DNA from 2 places in the Stenotrophomonas sp. SAU14A_NAIMI4_8 genome. Region 2 is predicted to be linked to the other one. Evidence: predicted binding sites of a transcription regulator. Region 2 holds the regulator's gene; the other holds the start of a gene.
The links. Region 2 encodes FliA, which starts transcription of late flagellar genes. Its sites were predicted from a motif close to TAAAGTTTNNCNNNCNNNGGCCGATAA; they were not measured.
Positions count from the first base shown of each region.

Region 1: a site for FliA is predicted at 11,172-11,198, ahead of C1930_RS14465 (HDOD domain-containing protein). Genes of this name have one in related genera too.

Region 1 covers NZ_CP025999.1:3,137,404-3,153,257, forward strand. The annotation lists gene C1930_RS14390 (Hsp70 family protein) at 1-917, shown strand, start outside; gene C1930_RS14395 (YkgJ family cysteine cluster protein) at 1,146-1,439, shown strand; gene C1930_RS14400 (hypothetical protein) at 1,451-1,633, shown strand; gene C1930_RS14405 (DUF4097 family beta strand repeat-containing protein) at 1,681-2,559, opposite strand; gene C1930_RS14410 (hypothetical protein) at 2,571-3,095, opposite strand; gene C1930_RS14415 (sigma-70 family RNA polymerase sigma factor) at 3,092-3,670, opposite strand; gene C1930_RS14420 (hypothetical protein) at 3,798-3,977, shown strand; gene C1930_RS14425 (mechanosensitive ion channel family protein) at 4,014-4,607, shown strand; gene C1930_RS14440 (DksA/TraR family C4-type zinc finger protein) at 5,965-6,231, opposite strand; gene C1930_RS14445 (DUF2058 domain-containing protein) at 6,343-6,900, opposite strand; gene C1930_RS14450 (M48 family metallopeptidase) at 6,963-7,463, shown strand; gene C1930_RS14455 (RNA pseudouridine synthase) at 7,511-8,209, shown strand; gene C1930_RS14460 (phospholipase D family protein) at 8,470-10,014, shown strand; gene C1930_RS14465 (HDOD domain-containing protein) at 10,018-11,088, opposite strand; gene C1930_RS14470 (Glu/Leu/Phe/Val dehydrogenase dimerization domain-containing protein) at 11,364-12,461, shown strand; gene C1930_RS14475 (S8 family serine peptidase) at 12,522-15,362, opposite strand; gene C1930_RS14480 (acetyl-CoA C-acyltransferase) at 15,544-15,854, shown strand, end outside.
Region 2 covers NZ_CP025999.1:2,093,004-2,108,857, reverse strand. The annotation lists gene flhA (flagellar biosynthesis protein FlhA) at 1-903, shown strand, start outside; gene flhF (flagellar biosynthesis protein FlhF) at 1,049-2,701, shown strand; gene C1930_RS09715 (P-loop NTPase) at 2,688-3,575, shown strand; gene C1930_RS09710 (RNA polymerase sigma factor FliA) at 3,572-4,315, shown strand; gene cheY (chemotaxis response regulator CheY) at 4,335-4,727, shown strand; gene C1930_RS09700 (protein phosphatase CheZ) at 4,727-5,332, shown strand; gene C1930_RS09695 (chemotaxis protein CheA) at 5,335-7,176, shown strand; gene C1930_RS09690 (flagellar motor protein) at 7,278-8,018, shown strand; gene motD (flagellar motor protein MotD) at 8,020-9,045, shown strand; gene C1930_RS09680 (ParA family protein) at 9,050-9,832, shown strand; gene C1930_RS09675 (chemotaxis protein CheW) at 9,829-11,181, shown strand; gene C1930_RS09670 (STAS domain-containing protein) at 11,392-11,700, shown strand; gene C1930_RS09665 (response regulator) at 11,697-12,062, shown strand; gene C1930_RS09660 (chemotaxis protein CheA) at 12,116-14,104, shown strand; gene C1930_RS09655 (methyl-accepting chemotaxis protein) at 14,475-15,854, shown strand, end outside.

The sequences.
Region 1 (15,854 bases), 1.0 Mb from region 2:
CCATCACCGGTATCGCCGCACACATCCTGGAACATATCCGCCTGACCGCCAGCGCCCAGCTGGGCCAGCCGCTGCGCGCCGCCCTGCTTGGCCGCCCGGTGCAGTTCCGCAGCTCCATCGGCGATGCCGGCAACGCACAGGCGCTGGACATCCTGCGCGAGGCCGCCAGCCAGGCCGGCTTCGACCAGATCGATTTCCTGGAAGAACCCGCTGCCGCCGCCATGCATTACCACGCCGAAAGCCGCGAGCGGCACCAGGCCGTGATCGTCGATATCGGCGGCGGCACCACCGACATCGCCCACGCCGAGGTGGGCGGCGACGCCGCACCGCGCATCCACCGCGCCTGGGGCATCGCCCGCGGCGGTACCGATATCGACCTGGCACTGAGCCTGTCCAGCTACATGCCGCTGTTCGGCCGCGGCATCACCCGCGTGCCCGCCCACCACTACGTGGAAGCGGCCACGGTGCAGGACATGACCCGCCAGCGCGAGTTCCGCCTGCACAAGTACGACCACGTGGACGCGCCCTGGGGCGACCGCCTGCAGGCACTGCAGGACACCGGCAACACCGCCCGCCTGTACCGCGACGTGGAACGCGCCAAGATCGCCCTGAGCAGCAGCCCGCAACACCGCAGCACGCTGGACTACATTGCCCGCGACCTGCATGCCGACACCAGCGCCGAAGGCCTGACCGCTGCCGCGCACGGCTACCTGGAACAGATCCGGGCCCTGCTGGCGCAGGTCCGTAGCGATATCGGCGGCGATCCGGACGCGGTGTTCCTGACCGGCGGCATGTCCCGCGCCGGCTACCTGCGCCAGGCCGCGGCCGACGCCTTCCCCGGTGCCCGCATGGTGCATGGCGAGCCCTCGCTGGGCGTGGTGCAGGGGCTGGCGCTGGCGGCAGCCAGCCGGGATTAACAAAACGTTACGCGAACTTTGCTACCCTCGGTAGGCTTGATAGGGCTCTACCTTCCGCCGGCTGCGCCGGTGTGTGTCCCCGGGTAGGGCCCGGCCCGCGCAGCGGGCCTTGCGGCCATGCCTTCTGGCTCGTTCATGGTCCGCGTACTACCCGAGCCGCCATCGAGACCCGCTTTGGGCACCCGCCTGGCCCCTGTGGCCGCACAACCTGAAGAAGCACCTGCACCCATCGACTGCCGCCGTTGTGATGCGGTCTGTTGCCGGTTGCCCGTGCTGTTGCAGGGGGGCGACAACGTGCCCCGCCAGTATACCTCGCGCGACAGGCACGGCCGTGCCGTGATGGCGCGCAATGATGAAGGCTGGTGCGCGGCGATCGATCCCTATCACCTGCGCTGCACGATCTATTCGCAGCGCCCGGCGATCTGCCGCCAGTTTGCGATGGGCGGCGATGACTGCCGCCGCGAGCGGCAGGACTACCTGCGCCAGGCCGATGCCTGGGCGCTTTCCTCCCCTTCCACCTGACAGGAGCAACCATGCCCCGCAAGGCAAAGACCCCCGCGAAGGCTACCAACAGCATCCGCAGCGAACGCAAGGGCGCGGCCGCCAGCACCACGGTCAGCAGCGATTCGATTGCGTCCGATCTGGCCGCGTTCCGCAAGAGCGGTGGCAAGATCGAAGTACTGGGCACCACCTGGGCGCTGAAGAAAGCCAGCTGACCCACCCTGACCGCGGCGGCGCTGCCGCCGCGGCCTGCCGGGCCGGCTCAACGGTCCAGACGGACCTGCACGCTGCCCGAGTGCGACTGCACGCGGATATCTCCATCACCACTGCCCAAGCGGGTATCCAGATGGCTGCCCGGGCCGTAGCGTGGGCGTTCCACGCTGCCCGCATCGCTGTTGATCGCGCCGCTGAAGCTGTTCACTGACAGCTGCGCCGACACCGTACGCGGCAGCCGCAGGCTGACCGACGCACTTACCGATTCCACGCTGATACGGCCGCCCGGCGCCAGGGCAGACGCCGACAGATCGATGCCGCCGGACACCGTTTCCACGGCCAAACGCTGGATGCGGCCGGCATCCACCCCGACCCTGCCCGACACGGTCTGCGCACCGATGTCGCCGGCCACGCCGCCACCGGCCTGGATCTGCCCGCTGACCGTGTTCACGTCCAGGCGCGGCGTCTGCAGCCGTGCAGTCACATTACCGCTGACCGAATTGAGCTTGCTGTCGGCGCTGCGCCCGGCCGCACTCAGGTTGCCGCTCACCGTGTCGGCCTGCAGCCTGCGCACATCGATGCCACTGATGTCCTGGTCGGCACTGACCGTGCTGAGCAGCAGCTCGGACGAGCGCGGAACGTTCAACACCAGGGTGGCACCACCATTGTTGCTGCGCCGTGGGTATTCCACTTCCCAGCGCACGCGGTTGGCGCTTTTTTCCTGGCGCAGCTGCAGGCCGTCGCTGAGGCTGCCGGTCAGCTGCACATCGTTGCGGTCCCAGCCGCGCACCGTGACCTTGCCGGCCACGTTGCTCAGTTCAATACGGCCACCACTGGCCAGGGCGTGGCGTTCGTCCACGCGGGTGTCGGCCAGCGCCAACGTTGGCAACAGCAGCAGGGCAGCAGACAGGGGAAGCAAGGCTCGCATCGGGAATCTCCTCAGGTTGTCAGTCCGGCCGCGGCCTGTGCCGCCTGCCGGGTCAGTTCCAGCCGCAGCGCGTAGGTGCGCCGCAGTTGTGCCAATAGATGAGCAGCGCGCGGGTCCTGCGCCATGGCGGCGCGGATCTGCACCACGCTGCGGTCCAGTTCCTGCAGCGCCGGCTGCCATTCCGGCGCACGCGCTGCCGGCAACGACGCCACCGCCTGCTGGTACTGCGCGGCCATGGCATTGGCCTGCAGCTGCAGCCCGCCGGGTGCCGGCGCCTGCACGGCGTCATGCCGCCACGGGGCCACCGCGAACAGCGCCAGGCCTGCGGCCAGCGCCGCGCCCAGCGGCAGCCAGGCGCGACGCAGCGGACGGCGTCGCAGCGCCACTATGACGGTCGGCGCGGTGGTCGCCTGCACAGCCTCGCGTGGCGGCAACCGTGCCGACAGCCGCGCCCAGCCATCGGCAGGCGGAATGCGCTGCTGCGGCAGGTCGCGCAGCCGCGCCAGCAGGTCGTGATCGGGGTCGGGTGTGGTCATGTCATGTCTCCCAGCCGCGCACGCAGCAGGCCGCGCGCGCGATGCAACTGTGCCTTGGAACTGCCGACGGCCATCTGCAGTTGTTCGGCGATTTCGTGGTGTTTCCAGCCTTCGATATCGTGCAGCACCAGCACCGCACGGGCCCGCGGTGGCAGTGTTGCCAATGCCCGTTCCAGATCACGCTCGGTGCCGGCGCAGCGGTCATGCACGGCCAGCTCCTGCAGGCCGCCTTCCATGTCGTCCAGGCTGTGGTGGTCCTGCCCGCCAGCGCGCACGCGCAGTTCCATCAGCGCGGCATTCACCCCCAGCCGGTGCAGCCAGGTGGCCAGGCTGCTTTCAAAGCGGAAACCCGGCAATGCCTTCCAGGCCTGCAGGAAGGCTTCCTGCAACGCGTCTTCGGCCCGCGCCTGCTGCCCGCCGCACAGCCGCCACAGCACGGCGAACAGGCGCGGCGCGTGGCTGCGGTACAAGCACTCATAGGCCACGGTGTCGCCGGCCGCAGCCGCCCGGATCAACGCGGGCTCATCGGGCGCATCAGCGGCGGCAGGTGGCGGTGGCATGGTGGTGTCGAGCATAGCGCTTGGATGCAGCGCCCCAGCAAAAGGTTTAGACGGCCCGCGGCCGCTTCGGCATGCAACCTTTTCGGCCGCCGCTGCATCCATGCCTGCATCCCCCCCGCGTGGCCGCAGGCCCGGAGCCCCCATGTCCGCCACCCACTGTGCTGCGCTGCTGGCCATCGCAATCTGCATGGCGCAGCAGGGCCTGGGCCTGTCGCTGCAGTGGCACGGCGAGGCCCACGGCGCATGCCTGCAGCGGCACCGCCAGGCACTGGTCTGCGTGCAGTGGCCGCCTGCAGTCGAAACGCCACCGCGCGCCGGGTAACATCGGGCGTTGTTCTCCGCTACCCGCTGTCGCCCCATGATGTTGTCACTGAAGGATCACCTGCCGGCCTGGACCCACCCGTGGCTGCACGACATCGGCGTCGGCCTGCAGATCCTGGCCACGCTGCTGGCCGCCTGGTTGCTGCGATTGCTGGCGCGGCGTCTGATCCGGCGCTTTTCCGAGCACTACACCCTGCCGCAGGAAATGGCGATGGGTGCGCGGCGGATTAGCAGCTTCGTGGTGTATTTCAGCGCCCTGCTGTACATCCTCAGCCTGCTGGGTGCATCGCCTTCGGTGCTGTGGACCGCGTTCACCGGCTTTGCGGCGGTGGGTGCCGTGGCCTTCTTCGCGGCCTGGAGCGTGCTGTCCAACATCTTCTGCACGTTGCTGATCTTCACCACCCGCCCGTTCCGCCTGCACGATTACATCGAAGTGCTGGAGAACGGCGAGAAGCCCGGCCTGAAGGGTCGGGTGATCGACGTGAACCTGATCTACACCACGCTGCAGGAAACCGGCGATGGCCACCAGGGCACGGTGCTGCAGCTGCCCAACAACCTGTTCTTCCAGCGCACGGTGCGCCGCTGGCGCGACCCGTCGCAGGCCCCCGGCGGCATCCAGGGCGACGGCTGAGGGGGTTTTCTCTGCAGGGCTTGCAGCCCTGCACCTGCTACGAGCAACGGCAACGGCAACGGCAACGGCAAAAGCTTGCATTCCGTGGGATGGCGGGGTGGGTCCGGTTGCGGGGGGCGCTGCAAGTACGTCCATGTAAGCTTGGCCGCGGCATCCATGCCGCGGACACCCCCGCAACCGGACCCACCCCGCCTTCGACAGTTTCCCGCGATCTTTTGGATCGGCGTTCTGCTCTGGTGGGTGTCGACCTTGGTCGACACGCGTGAATTCATTCGGTATCTGACAGATGTGTCGACCAAGGTCGACACCCACCAACAGCCACGCATGCCGCGATGGCCAGTAGAGCCACGCCATGCGTGGATGCGTTTCGAATTCAATCCGAAATTCTCGATTCCCACAGGGATCAATCCACGCATGGCGTGGATCTACTGTGTCGACCAAGGTCGACACCTACCAACAGCCGCGCATGCCGCGATGGCCAGTAGATACACGCCATGCGTGGATGCGTTTCGAATTCCATTCGAAATTTTCGATTCCCACAGAGATCAATCCACGCATGGCGTGGATCTACTGTGTCGACCAAGGTCGACACCTACCAACCGCCGCGCATGTGCCGCGATGGCTAGTAGAGCCACGCCATGCGTGGATGCATTTCGAACTCAATCCGAAATTTTCGATTCCCACAGGGATCAATCCACGCATGGCGTGGATCTACTGTGTCGATCAAGGTCGACACCTACCAACAGCCGCGCATGCCGCGATGGCAAGTAGAGCCACGCCATGCGTGGATGCGTTTCGAATTCCATTCGAAATTTTCGATTCCCACAGAGATCAATCCACGCATGGCGTGGATCTACTGTGTCGACCAAGGTCGACACCTACCAACCGCCGCGCATGTGCCGCGATGGCTAGTAGAGCCACGCCATGCGTGGATGCATTTCGAATTCAATCCGAAATTTTCGATTCCCACAGGGATCAATCCACGCATGGCGTGGATCTACTGTGTCGACCAAGGTCGACACCTACCAACCGCCGCGCATGTGCCGCGATGGCAAGTAGAGCCACGCCATGCGTGGATGCGTTTCGAATTCAATCCGAAATTTTCGATTCCCACAGAGATCCATCCACGCATGGCGTGGATCCCCCGCCGATCGCGGGAATCTGTCAGAGGTGGGGCGGTGTCGGATTGCGGGGTGTCAGCCGCATGGATGCGGCTGCCAAGCCTACACGGACGTACTTGCGGCGTCCCCGCAATCCGACACCGCCCCGCCATCCCACGGAATGCCGCTTTTGACGTTGACGTTGACGTTGACGTTGCATTGAGCAGGTGCAGGGCGCAGCCCTGCAAAAACCCCTTTCACCGAAGCTGGCTGTCCTTGCTGCCGCGGCGGTTGTAACCGGCGTGTGCCTGTTCTTCATCGTCCAGCGCCTGCTGGCACGCCACGCACAGGCGAACACCGGGCACGGCCTGGCGCCGCGCCAGCGGAATCGGCGCGTCGCATTCTTCACAGTGTTCCAGACCCGGCCCCTGGCGCAGCTGGCGCCGCGCACGGGCAATGGCATCGTCAACGGTGGCGTCGATCTGGTCCTGGACCGCGCCGTCGCCCGCCCAACCGGTGGCCATCACTCACCTCCGCAACTGTCAGGTATTCCCCTGATATGGGGACCTTACCCGTAACTGCAATCGGCAGCACCGGGCCCTGCCCGGCGTGCTGGCGACCGGTTCAGCCGCGCCTTACCAGACCAGGTCGTCCGGCACCTGGAACTGGGCGTAGTAGGCGTCGTCCTCGGCGTTGCCGGTGGAAATCTCGGCGGTCGAGCCGGGCTGGCCGTGGTCGACGATGATCGCCTCGGGCGCACGCTCGCGCACCTTCTCGGCGGCCGCACGCGGCAGCAGGGCGTAGCCTTCGCCGTGGGCGACGATGACCAGCACGCCCACCGACAGCGCCTTGCGCAGCTTGGGGTCGATCAGCAGCGTGCGGATCGCCGCGCCATCGCTGAAGCGGTACTCGTCATCACCCTTGTGCGGCACCGCGTGGGCCGTGATGATCTGCTTGGCCTGCGCCTTCTGTTCAGCCTGGCGGGCCTGGGCATTGCGCTCGGCCGCCAGCGCGCGGTCGCGTTCGACCTTCTCGGCGCGCGCGCGTTCAGCTTCGCGCTGCACCTCGGCCGAGGCCGATTCCGCCTTGCCCTGCCGCGCCTTGGCCTGTTCACGCGCGGCAGCACTGGCCTGCGACTTCTTGGCCAGGCCGGCCTTGAGCAATTGTTCCTGCAGCGCGTTGGGCTTTGCCATGGTCGGTCGGTACCGCGTGTAATCTTGGAAGCCCCATTCTACCGACGCCCCGCCGCCCCTGCATGGCTGTCCTGAAGTACCTCACCGGTTATCCCGAGCCTCTGGTGGCCCAGGTCAGCGAACTGCTGGCCCAGGGCAAGCTCGGCCCCTGGCTGCAGCAGCGCTACCCCGATCCGCACGAGGTGCGCAGCGACCGCCAGTTGTACGACTACACCCAGGAACTGAAGGACCGCTACCTGCGCAAGTCGGTGCCGCTCAACAAGGTCTGCTACGACAACACCCTGGAAGTGATCAAGCACGCGCTGGGCACGCATACCGCCATCTCCCGCGTGCACGGCGGTCGCCTCAAGGCCAGTCGCGAGATCCGCATCGCCACCGTGTTCCGCCAGGCTCCGGCCGCGTTCCTGCGCATGATCGTGGTGCATGAGCTGGCGCACCTGAAGGAAGCCGACCACAACAAGGCCTTCTACCAGCTGTGCCAGCACATGGAGCCGGATTACCTGCAGCTGGAGTTCGATACCCGCCTGTACCTGACCGAGCTGGCCAACCGCAGCCAGCGCTGACCGGCCGCAGCAGCTACACTGCGCGCCCCCTGACCGACCTGCCCGCCATGGAACCGATCCGCCTCGACAAACGCCTGTCCGCCCTGCTCGGCATCCCGCGCGGAGAAGCGCGGCGCTATGTGGAAGGTGGCTGGGTGACCGTGAACGGCAAAGTGGTGGAACAGCCGCAGCGCCCGGTGGATGAGGACGCGGTGATCGTGGTGGCCGAACAGGCCAGCGATGAAAAAGCCGAGCGGGTCAGCATGCTGCTGCACAAGCCGGCGGGCATGGCGGCCGAGGCATTGTGCGCACTGGTCAGCAGCGCGACGCGCAGCGAACTGGATGCCAGCGGCACCCGCGCCCTGCAGCGCCACTTCCACGGCCTGCAACTGGCCGCCGCACTGCCGGCCGCCGACAGCGGTCTGGTGGTGGTCAGCCAGGACCCGGCCACGCTGGCCCACCTGCAGCGCAACCTGGGCCGCACCGAGCAGGAATACCTGGTGGACGTGGCCGAAGGCGGCCCCGAACGTGGCCCGTGGCTGATGGCGCGCCTGCAGCAGGAAGCCGGCGGGCCCAAGGTCAGCTGGCAGAGCGAGCAACGCCTGCGGTTTGCCGGCAAGGGCCTGACCGCCAAAGGCCTGCGCGTGGCGGTGACTGCTGCCGGGCTGCAGGTGACGGCGGTGCGCCGGCTGCGCATCGGCCGCGTGGCGCTGGGGCCGCTGGTGCCGGGGCAGTGGCGCTACCTGGGCAGCGACGAGCGGTTCTGACCCCACAAAGCGCCATCCACGCATGGCGTGACCATGCCCAGAACGCCATCCACGCAGGGCGTGGATCTACTAGCCACGGGGTCGGATCCCTTGCCGCAGGCAAGGGCTCTGACCCCACAAAGCGCCATCCACGCATGGCGTGACCGTGCCCAGAACGCCATCCACGCAGGGCGTGACCGCGCCCAGAACGCCATCCACGCAGGGCGTGACCGCGCCCAGAACGCCATCCACGCAGGGCGTGGATCCACTAGCATGGTGGCATGAGACTGCTGCGTATCGTCGCCATCATCGTTGCTGCGCTGGTGCTGCTGGTGTTGTCGGGCCTGCTGCTGGCCGACCATCTCACCCCCAGCGCGCGCGGGCGCGCATCGCAGGTGCTGCCACTGCAGCCTGCGCAGACCGCGATCGATCGCCAGCTGGCGCCGCTGCTGGCCGCCCACCCCGGCCAGTCCGGCGTGGCCTTCCTCAGCGATGGACTGGATGCCTTCGCCGCGCGCGCGGTCATCACCGAACAGGCCGGCCGCAGCCTGGACCTGCAGTACTACATCTGGCACGACGACCGGGTGGGCCACCTGATGGCCAAGGCGCTGCACGACGCCGCCGTGCGCGGCGTGCGCGTGCGCCTGCTGCTGGATGACATGAATGCCAAGGACAAGGACGCGCTGATGCTGGCGCTCGATGCGCACCCGAACATCGAGATCCGCCTGTACAACCCGTTCCGCAACCGCAGCGGCATCGCCCGTACGCTGGAACTGGTGCAACGCGCCTTCAGCGTGAACCACCGCATGCACAACAAGAGCTGGATCGCCGATGGCCGCGTGGCAATCGTCGGCGGCCGCAACATCGGCGAGGAATACTTCAGCGCGCGCGACGATGTGAACTTCCAGGACCTGGACCTGGTCGTGGCCGGCCCCGCGGTGCAGCAGGCCAGCGCCATCTTCGATGCGTACTGGAACAGCGACGCCGCCGTTCCGATCAGCGCGCTGGCGCACTACAGCCAGGCGCAGCTGCGCGTTCTACTGCAGCAGTCCGACCGCGATGCGCTGCATGACAGCAGCCGTCCCTACCTGCAGCGCGTGGCCAGCTCGCGAGCGCTGCGCCAGCCCGGCCCCGAGCCCCTGCACTGGAGCGCCCAGGTGCGCATCCTGTCCGACCCGCCGATGAAACACCGCGACGATGCACGCGAGGGTTGGCTGGTGACCGCGCTGGCCGCGCAGTTGCAGTCCGCCCAGCACGGCGCGCTGCTGGTTTCGCCCTACTTCGTGCCCGGTGCCGAAGGCCTGCAGGGTCTTTCGGCCATGGCCGCACGCGGTGTGCAGGTGGGCGTGGTGACCAACTCGCTGGCCGCCAACGATGTGGCTGCGGTGCACGGCGGCTACATGGGCTACCGGGTACCGCTGCTGCAGGCCGGCGTGCAGGTGTACGAACTGAAGGCACACGGCGAACCGGGCGACAGCAGCCTGTTCGGCAGCAGCGGCGCCAGCCTGCATACCAAGGCCTTCGTCATCGACGACCGGCGCGGCTTTGTCGGCTCGTTCAATCTCGACCCGCGCTCGGCCTACCTCAACACGGAAATGGGCGTGCTGTTCGACGACCCGGTGCTGGGCGCGCGCCTGCGCCAGGAGTACCTGCGGCTGGCCGACCCGCAGCACAGCTGGTGGCTGGCGCTGGGCGCTGGCAACGAGCTGCGCTGGCTGGAACGGCAGCCGCCGCCGCACTGGGTGGGGCGCGAGCCCGGCAGTTCGCTGGGCAAGCGCTGGACCGCGCGGGTGATCAGCTGGCTGCCGGTGGAATCGCAGCTGTAGCGCTTACGGTACGGGCGTCTCACCGTCCTCGGCGCCGGCTTCCTCCAGCGTTTCCACCGCGCGCCCGTGCAGCCGTCGCCAGATCCAGCGCAGCGCGTGGGGCGGTGCCGAAGGCAGCTGTTCCAGCAGGGCCTGCATGCGTACCTGGCTGCCATGGCCATGCCGGCACAGCAGGCTGGCCGCGGCCGCCGCGCTGCCCAGGCGAAGGCTGTCTGCCAGCGGCCCCTGCGCATCGGCGGCCAGCGCCTGGTGCACCGGTTCGGGCAGGTCCCAGGCGGCGGCCACGCGTTGCGCCAGCGGCAAGGACCAGCGCTGCAGCAGGTCCAGTGCCAGCGCCGCATCCACCGTGCTGCCGCGGCCCTGCGCTTCCTGCAGCACCTGCCGCATCACCAGCGCCGCCCCCAGCCCCTGCACCAGCCCCAGCCACTGCGCGGCGAACGCATCGCCGAAGGTGACCGTGCGGGCGTGGTCGGCTGCGGCGCGCGAGGCCAGCAGCGCGTGTTCCCAGATGATCGTGCTGAACTGCGGGAAGACGTCGCACTGCACCTGCATGACCGGCTGTACCAGCACGGCACTGATGATCTGCCGCACCCCTTCGGTACCGACCAGTGTGACCGCGCGCTGCAGGCTTTCCACCGGCCGCTCGTGCACCTTGTAGGCCGGGCTGTTGGCAATGCGCAGCAGGTTGCCGGTCAGTACCGGGTCCTGGCCAATGATGGCGGCCATCACCCGCGCCGACGCGGCATCGTCGTTGACGGTCTGGATCAGCTGCGGCAGCAGTTGCGGGCGGCGCGGCAGCTGCCGGGTGGCCCAGTCGCGGTCCTGCAGGGCGCGGTCCACCGCCTCGGCCAGCGGCGAGCTGCCCTCGCCCGCCGGTTCGCCCACCAGATGCGGGGACAGCGCCAGCGCATGCAGGCTGCGCTGCAGGTGCGCGGCGACATCGTCGGCGGCCAGCGGCTCGCCCTGCAGGGGACCGGCGGCCGGGCGGACATGCGATTCGGCCCGGCGCACCGGTGTGGTCGCGCGCCTGCCCGCCAGCCACGCCGTCATGGCCTGCCACCAGACCGGCCTCACCGGCGCCCGCCGTGTTGTTGCACTGCTGCTGCCACTGCCTGCACCCGCGCCTTCTTCACATTCGGCGACCTGCCGTCGTCGCAGCATCGGCCGCGCTTTCATCTTCTTTAATGCCGCCGCCCCGGCCGTGCACGGCATCGGCCGGGCGAATGGACTAGAATGGCGCCGCGCGACCCGTCCCCCAGCCATGACGACGTCGCTTTTTTTGTTTTGGGACCCTACCGTTCATTGGCAGTTCGCTGCAGTTCGCCGCTGATCGCGCCATCGGAGACGCCATGCTATTCGAAACCCTCGCCACCACCGGTCATGAGCAGGTGGTGTTCTGCCACAGCCAGGATGCCGGCCTGAAGGCGATCATCGCCATTCACAACACCACCTTGGGCCCGGCCCTGGGCGGCGTGCGCATGCGCCCCTACGCCAGCACCGACGAGGCCTTGAACGACGTGCTGCGGCTCAGCCGCACCATGACCTACAAGAACGCCCTGGCTGGCCTGAACGTGGGCGGCGGCAAGGCGGTGATCATCGGCGACCCGAAGGTGGACAAGACCGAGGTGCTGTTCCGCGCGTTCGGCCGCTACGTCGACTCCCTGGGCGGCCGCTACATCACCGCCGAAGATGTCGGCACCGATGTGAACGACATGGAGAACATCTACCTGGAAAGCCAGTTCGTGACCGGCGTGCACCAGGTCCATGGCGGTTCCGGCGACCCGGCCCCGTTCACCGCCTATGGCGCGCTGCAGGCGCTGATGGCGGCGCTGCGCTTCAAGTTCGGCCACGAAGAAGTGGGCAAGACCAGCATTGCCGTGCAGGGCCTGGGCCACATCGGCATGGAACTGGTGAAGCTGCTGCGCGACCGCGGCGCCAAGCTCTACGTGACCGACCTGGACAGCGCGCTGGTGGATCGTGCGGTCAGCGATTTCGGCGCCGAAGCGGTCAAGCCCGACGAGATCCACGAAGTGAACGCCGACGTGTTCGCCCCGTGTGCGCTGGAAGGGGCGATCAACGCCGACACCCTGCCGCGGATCAAGGCGAAGATCATCTGCGGCACCGCCAACAACCAGCTGTCCAGCCTGGACATCGGCGATGAGCTGCATGCCCGCGGCATCCTGTACGCACCGGATTACGCGGTGAACGCCGGCGGCGTGATGAATGTGTCGCTGGAGATCGACGGCTACAACCGCGAGCGGGCGATGCGCCTGATCCGCAGCATCTACCACAACCTGACGCGCATCTTCGAACTGTCGCAGCGCGAGAACATCGCGCCGCAGCGCGCGGCCGACCGCATTGCCGAGACGCGCATCCAGTCCATCGGCAAGCTGAAGATGCCGCTGGGCCGCAGCACCCCGCGCCTGGGCAACCTGCGCGGCGGTTGATCGGCGCTGGCCACGCCCGGCAGCCTGCCGGGCGTGGTCACGCAATGCCGCGTCGCCGCGTCAGAACGCGGCGCTGTAGCGCAGTGCGACCTGGCTCAGTTCGCCGCGCGGGCCGAAGCGCTGGTCGTAGCCGAAGCTGAGGCGGCTGTTGCGGCTCAGCCACGATTCCACCGACAGACCCAGCAGGCCACCGGAACGCATCGGCTGCAGCCCGGCCATCGGCGCCCAGGCATCGATGCCGACGAAGCTGGCCTGCGCATCCATGCCTTGGCTGGACAACTGCTGCTGCCATTCGGCGTAGCCACGCAGCGCCCAGTTGCGCCACTGGCGCTCTGCGCGCACGCCGGCCAGTGCCTGGCTGCGGCTGCTGGCATCGCCTGCGCTGCGCAGGCCGAAGCCCAGGCCCCCCTGTTCGCTGAAGCGATCGCTGTCCACGCGGGTGTAGTCGGCGCCCAGGTACGGGGTCAGCGAAGCACCAGCCCAGCCGAAGCGATAACCGGCCTCCACGCTGGCCGTGCTGAAGTTGCCGCCGTAGCGGGCGTTGACCCCGTACTGGCCGGCACCCAACAGCAGCTGGCGATCGATCTCGCGGTTGAACTGGCCGGCACCCACCTGGCCCAGCGCATACGCACCACCGGCATTCCAGCCGGCGTACAGCTGCGCCTGCGACTGCCGGTCGCGGCCGCGATCGCTGCCCCAGGCCCGGTTGCCGAAGCTGCGCGTTTCACCAAAGGCAAAGCCGAGCACGCCGTTGCTGCCCAGTGCGGTGTCCTGGCCCATCATCCAGCCATGGGTGTCGGCGCCGCTGGCCGAGAAGCTGCCCTGGCCGGCCTCGCCCAGCGCGTTCTGCCAGGCACCGGCCAGGCGCGGTGCGCCCTGCACCTGGCCGAAGCGCGCGGACAGCGCGCGGCGGCCCAGATCGATGCTGTCGAAGGTGGCCGCCGTAGCCAGCGCATGCGCCTTGCCGGACAGGCTGTCCAGGCTCTGCTGCAGCGCCAGGTTGCCCTGCACGCCCTGCAGCGCGCCCGCGCCCTGGGCGAACACGCCGGTGACGTCGGTCCCATCGTCGAGTGCTTCGAACGCGCGTTCCACGCGCGAGGCCGAGGCCTGGGTACTGGCGCCCAGGCCGGCCGCCGATGCCGCGCTGACCACGTTGACCCGGTCGATGTTCAGGGTGACGTCGTTGCTGCCATAGCTGAGCCATGCATCCAGCAGGCTGCCCGCGTTGAGGCTGTTGCTGACCCCGTTGAACGTGCCGGTGACGCCCTGCCCGGCCTGCAGCACGGTCTGGGTGCGGCCGGCAGCCGGCACGTAGCCGCTGACGACACTGGACACGTGCACGTCGCCGCCCTGCAGGGTGGCCCTGCCGGTGATGGCAAGTGGACTGGAACCCAGCGAGATCATCAATCGTGCGCCGTTGCGGTGCAGGTAGTTGCCTTCGATGGTGGCGCTGCTGTTGGCATCGCGCACGATCACCATCGCCGCGTTGTCCACGTTGCCCTTGACCCGGGTGGTGCCGGTCATGAACTGCAGCGCGGCCGCGTTGGGGCTTGCCGCCTGCGCGGTGATCACCACGTTGGAAGTGATGGACGCGCCGTCGCGCAGCGCCAGCGTGCCGCGTTCGATGCGGGTGTCGCCGGTGTAGGTGTTGGTACCGGAAAGGCCCAGCGAACCTTCGCCCTGTTTGACCAGGCCGCCGCTGCCGGTGATGTTGTTGCTCCAGACCGAATTCAGGCCCAGCTGCGAGACGTTGACGGTGGTATTGCCCCAGTCGAAGCGGGCCGGGCCGTTCACGGCCTTGCCGACATTCAGCAGGCCGTAGCCGTAGATGGCGTCCACGCCTGGCGCGCCGATGTCGGTGGCCGTGCCCAGCAGGGTCTGCCGCACCAGGTCGTTGTCGAAGTACGGGAAGCGTTCCCAGACCAGCGCGGCCGCGCCTGATACCAGCGGCGCGGCGAACGACGTGCCGTAATTCCACTGGTAGCCGTTGCCATTGCGCTCGGGAAACACCGCGCTGCCCGGTGCGGTCAGACAGTAGCGCGCCGCATCGCCACAGGCGTTGGCCCAGCTGGTGCGTTCGCCGGGCTTGTTGGGATCGATGGCGGTGGCCACCAGCCAGCCCTTTTCCAGATCGGCCGCCGGCAACGAACCGCCCACGCCGCGCTGGCTGGGCAGTGCCGCCACGCTGCTGGGCTGGTCGCGGCCCTCGTTGCCCGAGGCGAACACCACCAGGCCGCCGTTGCTCATGATGAAGGGGCGGTACTCGGCCGCCACCTGCGCGGTGGTGGCCAGATCGGTCCAGTACAACCCGCCCCAGGAGTTGTTCATCACCTTCACGCCGTAGCTGATCAGGTCCTGGTGGATGCCGGCCACGCCCAGCGGGCCGCTGAAGGAGTTGCCCTGACCACTGCCGTCATCGGTGGGCGACGTGTCGGAAATGATCCGCGCCGAGACAATCTGCGCCCCTGGCGCGATGCCGCCGGGCCAGACGCCCACGGTTGCACCGGCGGCCAGGCTGGCCACCGCGGTGCCGTGGCCGACCACGTCGTCCACGTTCAGGTTGTTGCGCGCCGGATCGACGTAGTTGAGGTTGGCCACCACGCGGCCATTGAGCGCTGCGGTGTCGCGCTTCACGCCGGAATCGACGATGCCGATGCGCACGCCCTTGCCGGTCAGGCCAGCCGACTGCGCGGCCAGGGCATTGGTCTGCACCAGGTGTGCGTTCACCGCCGGCTCGGTCGGCTTGGCCGGCGTGGGCGTGGTGGGCGGCGGGGTTACCGGCGGCGTGGTGGGGGGCGGGTCGATGCGTACATTGCTGCCGCCACCGCCACCGCCACATGCACTCAGCGCGGCGACCAGCGCCGAAGCCAGAACCGACCTGCCCATCGTCTTACGTTCCATCGTTTCCTTCCCATGAACGTTGGCCTGCCGCAACCCCTTGCAGGCATCCAGTGCTGCCAGCGGCAGCTACCGCCGACCCTCTATACTGGGTCGACCCCCACGCAGTCTGCCGGGAAATGGCGCCGCTTCCAACGCCCGCCGTCTCCTTTCCGAACATTGCTCACGCATCAACGAGATTGCCATGTCCAACATCGTCATCGCCGCCGCCAAGCGCACCGCCATTGGCTCCTTCCTGGGCCAGTTCAACGGCGTGCCCACCCCGACCCTCGGCGCGGCCGCCATCGCCGCCGCCCTTGAGCAGTCCGGGGTACCGGCCAGCGACGTTTCCGAAGTCCTGATGGGATGCGTGCTGTCGGCCAACCTGGGCCAGGCCCCGGCCCGCCAGGCCGCCATCGCCGCCGGCATTCCGCTGTCGGCCGGCGCGACCACCCTGAACAAGGTCTGCGGCTCGGGCATGAAGACCATCATGCTGGGCCACGACCTGATCAAGGC
Region 2 (15,854 bases):
CGCAAGCTGACCCAGGACGTCGGCTTCCTGATTCCCTCGGTGCATATCCGCGACAACCTGGAACTGGCCGCCAACGCCTACCGCGTGCTGGTGCACGGCGTGCCGGTGGCCACCGCCGAAATCCATCCCGACCGCGAACTGGCGCTGGACCCGGGCAGCGCGCTGGGCCCGCTGGACGGCATTGCCGGCAAGGACCCCGCCTTCGGCCTGGATGCCACCTGGATCCAGCCGCACCAGCGCGCACAGGCCGAAACCCTGGGCTACACCGTGGTCGACCCGGCCACCGTGGTTGCCACCCACCTGTCGCACCTGATCCGCGAACACGCGCCGGAACTGCTGGGCCACGAAGAAGTGCAGCACCTGCTGGCCAACCTGGGCAAGAGCGCGCCCAAGCTCGTCGAAGATCTGACGCCCAAGGCGCTGCCGCTGTCGGCGGTGGTGCGCGTGCTGCAGAACCTGCTGGTCGAACGCATTCCGATCCGCCAGCTGCGCAAAATCGCCGAAGCGCTGGTCGAGCACGCCCCGTCCAGCCAGGACCCGGCCACCCTCACCGCTGCCGTGCGCAACGCGCTGGGCCGCTTCATCGTGCAGGAGATCGCCGGAATGTCGGCGGAGCTGCCGGTGTTCACCCTCAACCCGCAATTGGAACGTGTCTTGCAGGAGTCCACGCAGGGCAACGGCGCCGCGCTGGAACCCGGACTCGCTGAGCGACTGCACCAGAGCCTGGCCGAATGTGTCAGCAAGCAGGAAGCCCGCAACGAGCCCGCGGTTGTGCTGGTACCAGGCCCGGTGCGCGCCGCGCTGGCCCGCCTGGTCCGCCACAGCGTTCCGTCGCTGTCGGTCCTGGCCTACAGCGAGGTGCCGGAGGACAAGCGCCTGAAGCTGGTCGGAACGATCAGCTGACGCCGCCCACCGCAGCGCCAGAAAACAGACACCACTCTTCAATTGCAGCAACCGACAGATTCCAAGGGGAACCCGAACCGTGCAGACCACCGACCACCCGCGTTCTCCGACCGCCAATCCGCCGTCTTCGACCCGTGATCACAGCATGAAAATCAAACGCTTCGTCGCCGCCGACATGCGCTCGGCCATGAACCTGGTGCGCAAGGAACACGGGCCCGATGCCGTGATCCTGTCCAACCGCCGGATCGAAGAAGGCATCGAAATCGTGGCCGCCGCCCATTACGACGAAGGCGTGGTGCAGCGCGCACTGGATGCCTCGCGCCGCGATGTCGCGCCGCCGCCGGCACCGAAGCCGCGCACCGCCGCCGATGCCGTCATCGCCGCGGTCACCCGCCGCCGCAGCGCCACCCCGGCGCCGGAACCGATCGCGGCCACCACCTCGGCCGTGGCCGCCCTGGCCCGCGCCGCCGTCGGTGCCACCGGCCGCACCCTGGACAGCGCCGACGAGATCGTGCCGACCCGCGGCAGCACCGGCTTCGCCGACACCCTGGCCCGCGCCAGCGTCAACGAACCGGCACTGCCGGAACAGATCTTCGCCCCGTTCGCCCAGGCCATCGTCGCCCCGCCGGCACCTGCCGCTGAGGCCGCCGCGTCGGCCCCGATCAACCGCGCCCGCTTCCTGATCGATCCGCCGCACGACGAGCCGCAGGACACTGCCGCCCTGCCGCCGCCGCTGCCGATGACGGCCGAGGCGCCGACGGCCGCCGTGATCGCCGCCGAGCCGGCGGTGACCGCCGAGCAGCCGATCCCGGTACTAGCCGAAGCCACGCCGCAGCCCGAGCCCGCCCCGCAGCTGATGCCGGCGCCGGTGGTGACCGTGGTGGCCCAGGATGACGCCGAGATCCGCCAGCTGCGCCAGGAAGTGGCCGGCATGCGCCAGGTGATCGAGCGCGAGATGAACCGCTTCACCGACGAACGCCTGCGTGGCAACGCAGTGCGCGGTGCGGCGCTGGACCTGATGGACGAGTACGGCTTCGATGCCGGCCTGGCCCGCGATGTGGCCATGCAGATTCCGGCGGAAACCGAGGCCCACCGCGGCCGCGGCCTGATGCTGGGGCTGATCTCGCGCAAGCTGCCGATCGCCCCGGTCGATCCGCTGGAAGAAGGCGGTGTGATCGCCCTGGTCGGCCCCACCGGCGCCGGCAAGACCACCACCATCGCCAAGCTGGCCTCGCGCTTCGCCGAAAGCCACGCCGCCCGCGATGTGGCCCTGGTCACCACCGACACCCTGCGCGTGGGTGCCCGTGAACAGCTGTACGGCTACGGCCGCCAGCTCGGCATCGCGGTGCACGAAGCCAACAGCGGCACCGACCTGGACCAGCTGCTGGAACGCCTGAAGGACTACAAGCTGGTGCTGATCGACACCGCCGGCCTGGGCCCGCGCGACCGCGCGCTGGCCGCCCAGCTGCAGTGGCTGCGCGCCGCCCGCCAGGTGCGCACCCTGCTGGTGCTGCCGGCCAACACCAGCTTCGGCGACATGGACGAGGTGGTCCGCCGCTTCGGCGCGGCCAACCTGCAGGGCCTGGTGCTGAGCAAGCTGGACGAGACCGGCCGCTTCGGCAACGCCCTGTCGGTGGCCGTGGACCACCAGCTGCCGATCACCTGGGTGACCGACGGCCAGGACGTGCCGGACGACCTGCACCGTGCATCTGCAGCCAATCTTGTACTTCGCCTTGAAGATTTGCGCCGAGCGGCCGATATGCCCTGCAACCCGGAGTTGAACCATGCCGTCGCGTGAGTACGCCAAGCTGACCACCACCTTCCCGCTGACGGCCACCCGCAGCGAGCCGCTGGGCCCTGTGCGCACCATTGCGGTGACCGGCGGCAAGGGCGGCGTGGGCAAGACCAACGTGTCGGCCAATCTGGCCGTGGCGCTGGCGGGCATGGGCAAGCGCACCCTGTTGCTGGACGCCGACCTGGGCCTGGCCAACATCGACGTGATCCTGGGCCTGAACCCGACCTTCACCCTGGCCGACCTGGTGGCCGGCCGCTGCTCGCTGGACGATGTGATCATCGAAGGCCCCAACGGCGTGCTGGTGGTGCCGGCCGCGTCGGGCCGCCGGCACATGGCCGAACTGGCCCCGGCAGAGCACGTGGGCCTGGTCAACGTGTTCTCCGAACTGGAACGCGAGCTCGACATCATGGTGGTGGACACCGCCGCCGGCATCAACGACGGCGTGCTGACCTTCTGCCAGGCCGCGCAGGACACCGTGGTGGTGGTCTGCGATGAGCCGGCCTCGATCACCGACGCCTACGCGCTGATCAAGGTGCTGTCGCGCGAACGTGGCGTGGACCGCATCCAGGTGGTGGCCAACATGGTGCGCGACCCCAACGAAGGCCGCGTGCTGTATGAAAAGCTGACCCGCGTCTGCGAGAAGTTCCTGGCCGATGTCTCGCTGAACTACCTGGGCTGCGTGCCGCAGGATGACTGGCTGCGCCTGTCGGTGCAGCGCCAGCAGCCGGTGGTGAAGGCCTACCCGTCCAGTCCGGCCGCGCTGGCGATCACCGAGATCGCCCGCCGCACCGCGCGCTGGCAGGCCCCGACCGAGCCGCGCGGCGGCGTTGAATTCTTCCTGGAACGCATCCTGAAGCAGCGCGGGGTGACCGCATGAAAGGCGCAGCCCAGTACAAAGAGGTGCAGCGCGCCTCGGCCACCGACGTGATCGTGCAGCACTCGGACCTGGTGCGGCGCATCGCCCACCACCTGGCCGCGCGCCTGCCGGCCAGCGTGGAAGTGGACGACCTGATCCAGGCCGGCATGATGGGCTTGATCGAGGCCTCGCGTAGCTACGACGCCGACCAGGGCGCTTCGTTTGAAACCTATGCCTCGATCCGCATCCGCGGCTCGATGATCGACGAGATCCGCCGCGGCGACTGGGTACCGCGCTCGGTGCACCGCCGCGCCCGCGATGCCGCCGCCACCATCCGGCGCCTGGAACAGAGCAGCGGCCGTGCCGCCAGCGCCACCGAAGTGGCCGCGGCCATGGAAATGCCACTGCCCGACTACCTGCGCCTGATGGAAGACGCCTCGCGCGGCCAGGTGCTGAGCCTGGAATCGCGCATCGAAGACCAGGGCGAGCTGGACACCATCGCCCAGGGCGGCCCCACCCCGCAGCAGGTGCTGGAGCGCGGCGAATTCGGGCGCGAACTGGGCAAGGCCATCGGCCACCTGCCCGAACGCGAACAGCTGGTGCTCTCGCTCTACTACGAGCAGGAACTGAACCTGAAAGAGATCGGCGCGGTGCTCGGCGTGAGCGAATCGCGGGTCTGCCAGATCCATGGCCAGGCAGTGCTGCGCCTGCGTGGCCGACTGAAAGTCTTCGAGGCGGCCGACGCCGGCCTCGAGAATTGAACAACAAAGGAACTCTGCTTTGAACAAGAACATGCGCATCCTGATCGTTGACGACTTTTCGACCATGCGTCGCATCGTCAAGAACCTGCTGGGCGATCTGGGCTTCACCAATACCGCCGAAGCCGAGGACGGGCATGCTGCGTTGTCACTGCTGCAGAGCCAGCCCTTCGATTTCGTGGTGACCGACTGGAACATGCCCGTCATGACCGGCATCGAACTGCTCAAGGCCATCCGCGCCGACGCCAAGCTGAAGACCCTGCCGGTACTGATGGTCACCGCCGAAGCCAAGCGCGAGCAGATCATCGAAGCGGCACAGAACGGGGTGAACGGCTACATCATCAAGCCGTTCACCGCGCAGACGCTGGAAGAGAAGCTGGGCAAGATCTTCGAACGCCTGGCGGCCAGCGCCTGATGGATACCACGGTCGACAAGAGCGCCCTGGCCCTGCGCCTGCAGGAAGCACTGGATGCACTGGAAGCGGGCGACGAGAGCGCCTGGCGCCAGCGCATCGACAGTCTGGTGGCCGCGCGCACCCAGCCGATGATGAGCGGCCTTTCGCGGCTGGCCCGCGAACTGGGCCAGGCCCTGGGCGAGCTGCCGACCGTGCCCGACGAAGCCGGCGAGCTGGACGACGCCTGCGCGCGCCTGGACCACGTGGTGGCCATGACCGAACAGGCCACCCACCGTACCCTGGACCTGGCCGAAGAATGCCGCGCCCTGACCGAACAGCTGCGCGCCGATGGCCTGCAGCCGGGCCAGGACGTGCAGCTGGAGCGCATCCGCCACAACCTGACCGAGATCGCCCTGACCCAGAGCTACCAGGACCTGACCGGGCAGATCATCCGTCGCGTGGTCGGCATCGTCCGCCGCGTGCACGAAGGCTTCGGCGCGCTCGGCCTGCCGCCGGAACAGCATCGCACCGACCCGGAACTGGCCGGGCCGGCACTGAAGGGACTGGACCGCCACGCGGTCTCGCAGAACGACGCCGACGATCTGTTGTCGGACCTGGGGCTGTAAGCATGAGCGCGGTTGCCGACGACATCACTGCCGATTTCATCATCGAAGCACAGGAGATCCTCGATCGCCTGGGCGAACAGCTGGTGTCGCTGGAACAGGCACCGCAGGACAGCGAACAGCTCAATGCCGTGTTCCGCGGCTACCACACGCTGAAGGGCGGCGCCGGCTTCCTCGGCATCACCGCCATGGTCGAGCTGTGCCACGCCGCCGAAGAAGCACTGGGTTCGGCCCGTGCCGGCCAGGCCGTGCTGCAATCGCACCACTTCGACGCGGCGCAGCAGTCGCTGGATTACCTGCAGTCCATGCTCGACGCCGTTTCATCCGGCACCGAGCCGGGTTACGCACCGCCGGAACTGATCGCCCAGTTCGACGTGCATGGCGGCGCCGCACCCGCGACCAGTGCCAGCGCGGCCGCGGCACCGGCTGCCGGCGGCAGCGACCTGATCACCGACGATGAGTTCGAAGCGCTGCTGGACCAGTTGCACGGCGGCGGCGCGCCCACGGCCGTGGCCCCGGCGAAGAAGGCCGACGATGGCCTGATCAGCGAAGACGAATTCGAAGCGTTGCTGGACCAGCTGCATGGCGGCGCCGCACCCGGCAGCAAGCCGGTGGCTGCAGCGCCGGCCCCCACGCCGGCGACGCGCCCGACGGCGACCCCTGCCGCTGCGCCGGCCAAGCCCGCCGCGGCCAAGCCGCTGGCCGAGGCCGAACACACCGTGCGCGTGGACACCAAGCGCCTGGACGCCATCGTCAACCTTATCGGCGAACTGGTGCTGTCACGAAACCGCCTGAAGACGCTGCGCACCCGCCTGCGCGATGAAGAGCTGGACCGTGCCGTGTCCACCCTGGATATCGCCACCGCGCGCCTGCAGTCGGCGGTCATGCGCACCCGCATGCAGCCGGTCGGCAAGGTGTTCTCGCGCTTCCCGAAGGTGGCCCGCGATGTGGCCCGTTCGCTGAAGAAGGAAGTCGATCTGGAACTGATCGGCGCCGAAACCGAGCTGGACCGCAACCTGGTGGAAGCGCTGGCCGATCCGCTGGTGCACCTGGTGCGCAACGCCATCGACCATGGCGTGGAAATGCCGGACCTGCGCGAAGCACAGGGCAAGCCGCGCATGGGCCATGTGCGCCTGTCGGCACAGCAGGAAGGCGACTACGTCAGCATTGAAGTGCAGGACGACGGCGCCGGCATCGACCCGGAAAAGCTGCGCGCCAAGGCGCGCGAGAAGGGCCTGATCGACCCGGAAGCCGCCGCCCGCCTGAGCAGCGAGGAATGCCTGCACCTGGTGTTCCTGCCCGGGTTCTCCACCAAGCAGCAGGTCACCGATATTTCCGGCCGCGGCGTGGGCATGGACGTGGTGCAGTCGCGCATCCGCGAACTGAGCGGGCAGATCCAGATCCAGTCCGAACTGGGTCGTGGCAGCCGCTTCCTGATCCGCGTGCCGCTCACCCTGGCCATCCTGCCGACCCTGCTGGTGCAGGCCGGCGAGGATGTCTACGCCCTGCCCCTGGCCCGCGTGATGGAAGTGCTGCATGCACCGCGCACCTCGCTGGGCTGGTTCGATGGCCGCGCCGTGCTCGACCGCCGCTCGCACACCCTGCCACTGATCGACCTGCGGCAGTGGCTGGATGTCACCCCGGCCGCCTCCAGCCTACTGACCATCGTGGTGCTGCAGGCCGGCGAGGCCCGTTTCGGGCTGGTGGTGGACCAGGTGCGCGGCCGCGAGGAAGTGGTGATCAAGCCGCTGCCGAAGGCGCTGCGCGGCCTGCGCGGCTACGCCGGGGCAACGCTGATCGGCGATGGCCGCATGGCCCTGATCCTGGACGTGGACGGGCTGAGATGAACCCGGCCGGGCGCTGCCCGGCACCCCGAAAACTGTGACTACCGTCTGTACACGCGCCACCGGTGTCTCAAGTCCCATTCACACACGCCGATACCGGACCCATGGATAGACTCAGCCTCATTGGACTTTTCCTTGCCCTGGCCTCACTGGTCGGCGGCAGCATCCTGAAGGGCGCCGGCCTGGCCTCGCTGTGGTCGCCGGCTGCCTTCGTGATCGTGATCGTCGGTACCGTGGCGGCCATCCTGCTGCACACCGCGCCGGCCGTGTTCAAGCACGCCTTCAAGATCGTGCGCTGGGTCGTGCGCCCGCCGCACAGCGACCGTCGCGAACTGATCCAGCAGATCGTGGAATGGAGCAACATCGCCCGCCGCCAGGGCCTGCTGGGCCTGGAATCGCAGGTGGAAGCACAGCGCGATCCGTTCCTGCGCAAGGGCCTGCAGCTGCTGGTGGACGGCGTCGAGCCAGAATCGATCCGGCACATGCTGGAAATCGAACTGGGCAGCCAGGAGCACCAGGACCAGGCCGGCGCCAAGGTGTTCGAAGCCATGGGCATCTATGCGCCCACGCTGGGCATCATCGGTGCCGTGCTTGGGCTGATCGCGGTCATGAAGAACCTGGCCGACCCCAGCAAGCTGGGCCACGGCATCGCCGCCGCGTTCACCGCCACCATCTACGGCATCGCCTCGGCCAACCTGCTGTTCCTGCCGATCGCGGCCAAGCTGAAGGGCGTGATCGCCCACAACTCGCGCGACCGCGAAATGGTCATCGAAGGCCTGATCTCGATTGCCCAGGGCGAGAACCCGCGCAACATCGAAACCAACCTTTCCGGCTTCCTGCACTGACATGGCCCGCCGCAAGCACCACGAAGAGCACGCCAACCATGAAGCATGGGCGATCCCCTATGCCGATCTGATGACGTTGCTGCTGGCGTTCTTCGTCGTGATGTACGCCATTTCCTCGGTGAACGAGGGCAAGTACCGCATCATGGCCGATGCGCTGACCGATGCCTTCGGCGGCGCTCCGCGCACCATCAACCCGGTGCAGGTGGGCAACAAGCAGGTGCAGGGCGGCGGCTGGGACAGCCCCTCGGTCATCAAGTCCGGCACCAAGATCGGCCCGTCCGCGCCGGCGCCTTCGCACGACCCCACCCTGCTGCCTTCGATGGCCTCGCAGATGCGCATGCCGGTGTCGGTGCACAACCAGGAACAGATCGCCCGTGCCGAGCGCCAGCTCAACAGCATCGCCGACCGCCTGACCGCCGCACTGTCGCCGCTGATCGACCGCGGCATGATCAGCGTGCGCCGCACCGAACTGTGGATCGAGGTGGAGATCAACAGTGACATCCTGTTCCCCACCGGTTCGGCGGCACTGGACGTGCATGCGCGGCAGACCCTGGCCAGCCTGGCCGAGGTGCTGCGCGATGTGCCCAACAGCGTGCGCGTGGAAGGCCACACCGACAATATTCCGATTGCCACCGCAACCTTCCCGTCCAATTGGGAACTGTCGGCCGGTCGCGCCGCCAGCGTGGTCCACCTGTTCGCCGACCAGGGCGTGCAGCCCTCGCGCCTGGCCATGGTCGGCTACGGCCAGTTCCGCCCGCGCGATGCCAACGACAGCGCCCAAGGCCGCAACCGCAACCGCCGGGTGATGGTCATCATCCTGGCTGACACCAGCCACGCGGTGGACCCGCTGGGTGAGCGCCTGAACGCCGCCACTGGCCAGACCGATGCCGCTGCACCTGCGGCCAGCACCGCCGCTGCGGCGACGGCACGCACCCCTTCCCCTTCCCCCCTTGCACCGGTGCAGTTGCCGCCGGTGTCGGCAGGCAGCCATGTCGGCGCCGCCGTTCCCCCTGCAATGAAGGAGTAATCCGATGCGCATCTGGGCAGTCGCCAACCAGAAGGGCGGTGTCGGCAAGACCACCACCACCCTCGCCCTCGGTCGCGGCCTGGCCGCACTCGGCCACCGGGTCCTGCTGATCGATCTGGATCCGCACGCCTCGCTCACCCGCGCCTTCGGCGTGCCGGTCGAGCCGGCGCCTGCCGGGGTACTGGAACTGTTCGGCGCACCGCCGGCCGATCTGGCAACGCTCAGCCACCCCAGCCCGATCAACGGCCTGGACTACGTCTGCGCGCAGGCCTCGCTGGCCACGCTGGAACGCCGCAGCGCCAACCAGCCCGGCCTGGGCCTGGCCCTGCAGAACGCCCTGGCCCGCCACCAGGGCCAGCACGATTACATCCTGCTGGACTGCGCGCCCACCCTGGGCCTGCTGATGATCAACGCACTGGCCGCGGCCGATCGCCTGATCATTCCCACCCAGGCCGAACCGCTGGCGCTGCACGGCCTGGACGGCATGGTGCGCACCGGTGAAATGGTCGAGCGCTCGCGCCGCCGCCCGCTGCCGATCTCGATCCTGCCGACCCTGTTCGACCGCCGCACCCGCGCGGGCAACGAATCGCTGCGCAGCATGCAGGACCGCCACATCGGCCGCGTCTGGGAAGACGCCATCCCGCTGGACACCCGCATCAGCAACGCCGCCGGCCTGACCCTGCCCAGCGCGGGCGAAGACTACCCCGGCCGTGGCCTGGCCGCGTACCGCCGCGCCCTGAACTGGATCCTGGGCGAAGACGAGCGCGCACTGGAGCAGGCGGCATGAGCACCACCGGCGTGCTGGACGACTATCTGGACGAACTGCTGGGCGAAGCCATCGTGGCGCCGCCGGTTGCCGTCGCCGTGGCCGCCGAACGCGAGCCCACGTGGGACGATCTACCGGCCGAAGTGATCTACGAAACCCAAGACACCGACGGTAGCGCCGGGCCATGCCCGGCGAGCGCAGCGGTGCCCGAACCCGCCGTCGCCGCTCCCGAACGCGAGCCCACCTGGGACGACCTGCCGGCCGAAGTGATCTACGAAACCGAAAACACCGACGGTAGCGCCGGGCCATGCCCGGCGAGCGCAGCGGCGCCTGCACCCGCCGCCGCAACGACCGGCCCTGAACCGACCTGGGACGACCTGCCGGCCGAAGTGATCTACGAAACCGAAGACGTTCCAGCCGCCGCGCAGAGCGACAGCGCAGCGCTGGAGGCCGCCTTCGACGCCGTGGCCCTCGCCGCTCCAGAACGCGAACCCACCTGGGACGACCTGCCGGCCGAAGTCATTTACGAAACCGAAGACACCGACGGTAGCGCCGGGCCACGCCCGGCGAGCGCAGCGGCGCCTGCACCCGCCGCCGCCCCGACCGGCCCCGAGCCCACCTGGGACGACCTGCCGGATGAAGTGATCTACGAAACCGACAGCGCCAACAGCCACGCCCTGGCCCACATCGACAGCCCCGCCCTGCAGGCCGCCTTCGAAGCCGCCGCAGAAGGTGAAACGGTGGCCGTGCCTGCCCCCGCCACGGTGGCGCCGGCTCTTCCGCCCGCCGCGCCCGTCGCAGCCCCGGTCGCCCGCACCGCTGTGGCGCCGCCGCCGCGCGTGGCAGTGAATGCCCCGGCAGGCGCCCGCCCGTCCAGCTGGCAGGAACTGCAATCGCAGGCCCACCAGCCGGCCAGCAGCCCGCACCCGCAGGCCCGCCGCGCCGGCGAACGTACCTCGCGCTGGCTGCGCCTGCGCTGCGGCGTGCAGGCCTACGCGCTGGAGCTGCTGAAGGTGCAGGAAGTGGTGCTTCCCGTGCCCCTGCTGCCCCTGCGCGGCACCGCCGCCGCCATGCTGGGCATCATGAACCTGCGCGGCCAGGTGGTGCCGGTGATGGACCTGGGCCTGCACCTGGGCACTACCACCGCCGAGGACGACGCGCAGACGCGCATCGTGGTGCTGGAAGAAAACGGCGAGATCCTGGGCCTGCGCGTGTCGGCCGTGGAAGACGTGGCCAACCTCACCGATTCGCAGATTGAACCGCCGGACACCGCGCGCATCTGCCAGATTTCCAACGACCTGTTCCGCGGCGTAGCCCGCATTGGCCAACGGCCGATGATCCTGCTGGATGCGACGCGTCTGTTGGGGTGAAGCCCATCCACGCATGGCGTGGATCTACACGCCGGCGTTGCCCGGGGCGATCAACACCATGATCGCCCCGGTAGATCCACGCCATGCGTGGATACCCAGACATCGAGCCCCCGGTAGATCCACGCCACGCGTGGATACCCCCCGAAACAATCCTAAAGAACCCCGCCGGTGTGCCGTTATGGATCTCGGAACCGTTTGTCCGGAGCAATCATGAGCACTGTCGAACTGGGTGATGATCTCGGCATCGAGAGCAGCACCGAGCTCAAGAACCGCCTTTCGCCCCTGGTGGCGGAAGCAGGCGAGCTGACCCTGGACGCAAGCCAGGTCGGCCGCATCCACACCGCCAGCGTGCAGGTGCTGTGCGCCTTCGTGCAGGCCCGCCGCGAGGCAGGGCTGGACACCGGCTTCCACGGTTGCACCGCAACCTTCCGTGACGCCGCCCGCCTGTTGGGCGTCACCCAGGCCCTGGGCCTGGACGTACCCCATGACAACCTGAAATCTGTGGAGAACGCTGCATGAGCGCACGTATCTTGGTGGTGGACGATTCGGCGTCGATGCGCCAGATGGTTTCCTTCGCCCTCACCTCGGCCGGTTTTTCCGTCGAAGAAGCCGAAGACGGCGCCGTGGCCCTGGGCCGCGCCAAGGGCCAGCGCTTCAACGCGGTGGTCACCGACGTCAACATGCCGAACATGGATGGCATCAGCCTGATCCGTGAACTGCGCCAGCTGCCGGACTACAAGTTCACCCCGATGCTGATGCTGACCACCGAATCGGCTGCGGACAAGAAGTCCGAAGGCAAGGCCGCCGGCGCCACCGGCTGGCTGGTCAAGCCGTTCAACCCCGAACAGCTGGTCGCCACCGTACAGAAGGTGCTGGGCTGATTGCCCGGCACTGCTGAACCGCCCCTTCCCCACGTTTCCGGATTACCGCTGCCATGAGCATGGACCTGCAACGCTTCCACGCCACCTTCTTCGAGGAGAGCCGCGAAGGCCTCGACGCCATGGAGGCCGGGCTGCTTGCCCTGGAATCGGGGCAGCAGGATCCGGAAATCATCAATTCGGTGTTCCGCGCCGCCCATTCCATCAAGGGCGGCGCCGGCACCTTCGGCTTTGACACCATTGCCGGCCTGACCCACGTGCTGGAAACGCTGCTCGACGAGCTGCGTGCCGGCAAGCGGGCCCTGGAAGCCACCGCAGTGGACGCCATGCTGTCCTCGGTGGACGTGCTGCGCGCACTGCTGCGTGAAGCCGAACATGGCCAGGCCGCCGACCCGGCGTCGGTGGCCGCAGTGAAGGCCCGCCTGGAAGCGGTGCTGTCCGGGCAGGCTGCGGCCAGCACCCCGGTAGCAGCGGCCGCCCCGGTCGATGACACCCCCGAGGCCTGGCAGATCGGCTTCACCCCGGCGCCGTCGCTGTTCATGAGCGGCAACGATCCGCTGCGCATCATCCGCGAGCTGGAACACCTGGGCTCGCTGCAGGTGGCCGCACGCATGGACCGCCTGCCGGGCTTTGCCCAGCTGGACCCGCTGGAAGCCCACCTGGCCTGGGACCTGGGCCTGGTCGGCAAGGTGCCGCGCAGCAAGATCGAAGACACTTTCGCCTGGGTACTGGACGACTGCGAACTGGATATCCGTCCGGCCGCACCGCCCAGCCTGGCCACCCAGGCACCGCCGGCACCCGCCGCCACGGCGGCCGCTGCACCTGCAGCCGCACCTGCAGCTGCCGCTGCAGCCACGCCGGCCGCTGCCGAAGCAGAGACCTCGATCCGCGTGAGCGTGGACAAGGTCGATGCCCTCATCAACCTGGTGGGCGAACTGGTCATCACCCAGGCCATGCTCAAGCAGGTATCGCATGCGATTGATCCGGTGCATGCCGAACGTCTTTTCGCCGGCCTGGACCAGCTTGAACGCAATACCCGCGACCTGCAGGAAGCGGTGATCGGCGTGCGCATGCTGCCGGTGGACGCGGTGTTCCGCCGCTTCCCGCGCCTGGTGCGCGATCTGTCCAGCCGCCTGGGCAAGCAGGTGCGCCTGCGCACCATTGGCGAAGGCACCGAACTGGACAAGGGCCTGATCGAAAAGATCGCCGACCCGCTGGTCCACCTGGTGCGCAACTCCATCGACCACGGCCTGGAAATGCCCGACGTGCGTCGCGGCGCCGGCAAGGACGAGACCGGCACCATCACCCTGGCCGCTTCGCACCAGGGTGGCCACATCGTCATCGAAGTCAGCGACGACGGCCGCGGCCTGAACCGCGACAAGATCCTGGCCAAGGCCCACGAGCGCGGCCTGAGCGTGCCGGACAACCCCACCGATTCGCAGGTCTGGGACCTGATCTTCCAGCCCGGCTTCTCCACTGCCGATGCAGTGACCGACCTGTCCGGCCGCGGCGTGGGCATGGACGTGGTCCGCCGCAACATCCAGGCGCTGGGTGGCGAAGTGCAGATCGAAAGCAGCCTGGGCAGCGGCACCCGCACGCTGATCCGCCTGCCGCTGACCCTGGCGATCCTGGACGGCATGACCGTGGCGGTGGCCGGCGAAACACTGATCCTGCCGCTGGCCTACGTGCTGGAAGCGCTGCAGCCGCAGCCCGAGGACATCCGCAGCATGGCCGGCGAAGGCCGCGTGCTGCGCGTGCGCGGCGAATATCTGCCCATCCTGTCGCTCACCGAGTACTACGGCTACGGCAACCGCCGCGCCAACAGCGAATCGCTGGTGGTGGTGGTGGAAGGCGATGGCCAGAAGATCGCGCTGGAAGTGGACGAACTGGTCGGCCAACAGCAGGTGGTGGTCAAGAACATCGAGAACAACTACCGCCGCATCGGCGGTGTATCGGGCGCCACCATCCTCGGCGATGGCCGCGTGGCCCTGATCGTGGACATCGGCGGCCTGGTGCGCTCGCTGCGCATGCCGCAGGCCGCCTGACCGCCGCCTACATCGCCGTGCACCACCCAACCGCCGCCCACCTGGGCGGCGGCTCTGTTTGCGGGGCCAGATCCCCGGGGTCAGATCCCTTTCGCAGAAAGGGCTCTGACCCCCGCACTGTGACACCGGTCGCCCCTGCAGTTTCCCCAGCAACCATCCAGATACCCCAAGGCCCCCACCCCGCAAGGCCTGCAGGCGCCCATCCCTACGCCAGCGAATGTGACATCCGTCCATAAAGTCCCCGCGCGCAGCGCCGCTATCTCGCTTTGACGGCTTTCACCGAACCCCCACCGGCACGACCGTTCCCTCCTGCAACCACCCCCTACGCCGCCGCACCCGCGCCGGCACCTGCCCATCCGGAGCACCCTGCATGAAGTGGTTCCACGATCTGCCCATCGCCCGCAAGCTGGCGGTGGGGTTCACCCTGACCACCCTGATGACCGTCATCCTGGGCGTGTTCGCCCTGGTGCGCCTGTCCGAGGCCAACGCGCAGCTGCGCGCGATGGCCACCAACGATATTCCGTCCGTGCAGTACCTGGGCGAAGTGCGCTCGCAGCTGGGCGAATTCCGCACCTACGAGCTGGCCCAGCTGAGCATGCTCGACAAGCCGGAAAAGGTAGCCGAGTACAACACGCGCATGGCCGACACCGCCAAGATCGTTCGCGACCAGTTGGCCGCCTATGCCGCCCTGCCGTCGGGCGAGAAGGAACGCGCGCTGTACCAGCCGGTGCAGGCCGACGTGGATGCCTACTTCGCCGCCAACACCAAGCTGCGTGACGCCGCCACCGCCGGTGACGCCGCCCTGGCCCAGCAGGTATCCGACGAGCAGTCGCGCCCGCTGCGCCGCAAGGCCTTCGAAGACATGAAGGCGCTCAGCGCCTATCTCAGCTCGCAGATGCAGGGCAAGATCGACGATGCCAACGCCACCCACCGCAACAGCCTGATCGCCATCATCAGCTGCATCGTGCTGCTGTCGCTGGTCGCCGCAGCCTTGGCCGTGGTGATCTCGCGCGCCGTCACCGGTCCGCTGGGCAAGGCCGTGCAGGCCATCCAGGCCGTTTCGCGCGGTGACCTGAGCGTAACCACCCAGGCCACCAGCAACGACGAGGCCGGGCGCATGCTGGCCGCCACCAGCGAGATGACCGCCATGCTGCGGCGCTTCTCGGAACAGACCCAGCTGATGGCACAGATGCATGCCGGCCCGGATATCAGCCACCGCATTCCGGAAGATTTCCCCGGCGTGTACGGCCAGCTGGCCGGCGGCATCAACACCGTCATCTTCGAACACCTGGATGCCATCCGCGATGCCATCGACGTGCTGAACCAGTACGCCGCCGGCAACCTGACCGAAGATGCGCGCCGCCTGCCGGGCACCCGCGCCTTCCTGCACGAAGCCATGGATGCGGCCAAGTCCAGCCTGCTGGCCATCAACACGCAGATCCAGCAGTTGGCCAGCGCTGCCGCCGCCGGCGATTTCAGCCAGCGCGGCGATGCCGATCGTTTCGCGCACGACTTCCGCGCCATGATCGACAACCTGAACACCATGATGCAGGTGGCCGACGGCAACCTGGGCCAGCTGTCCACGCTATTGCAGGCCATCGCCGAAGGCGACCTGACCGCGCGCATGGACGGCCAGTTCAACGGCGTGTTCGCCCGCATGCGCGACGATGCCAACACCACCGTCGCCCAGCTGACCCAGATCGTCGGCCAGATCCAGGCCAGCACCTCCAGCATCACCCTGGCCGCCGGC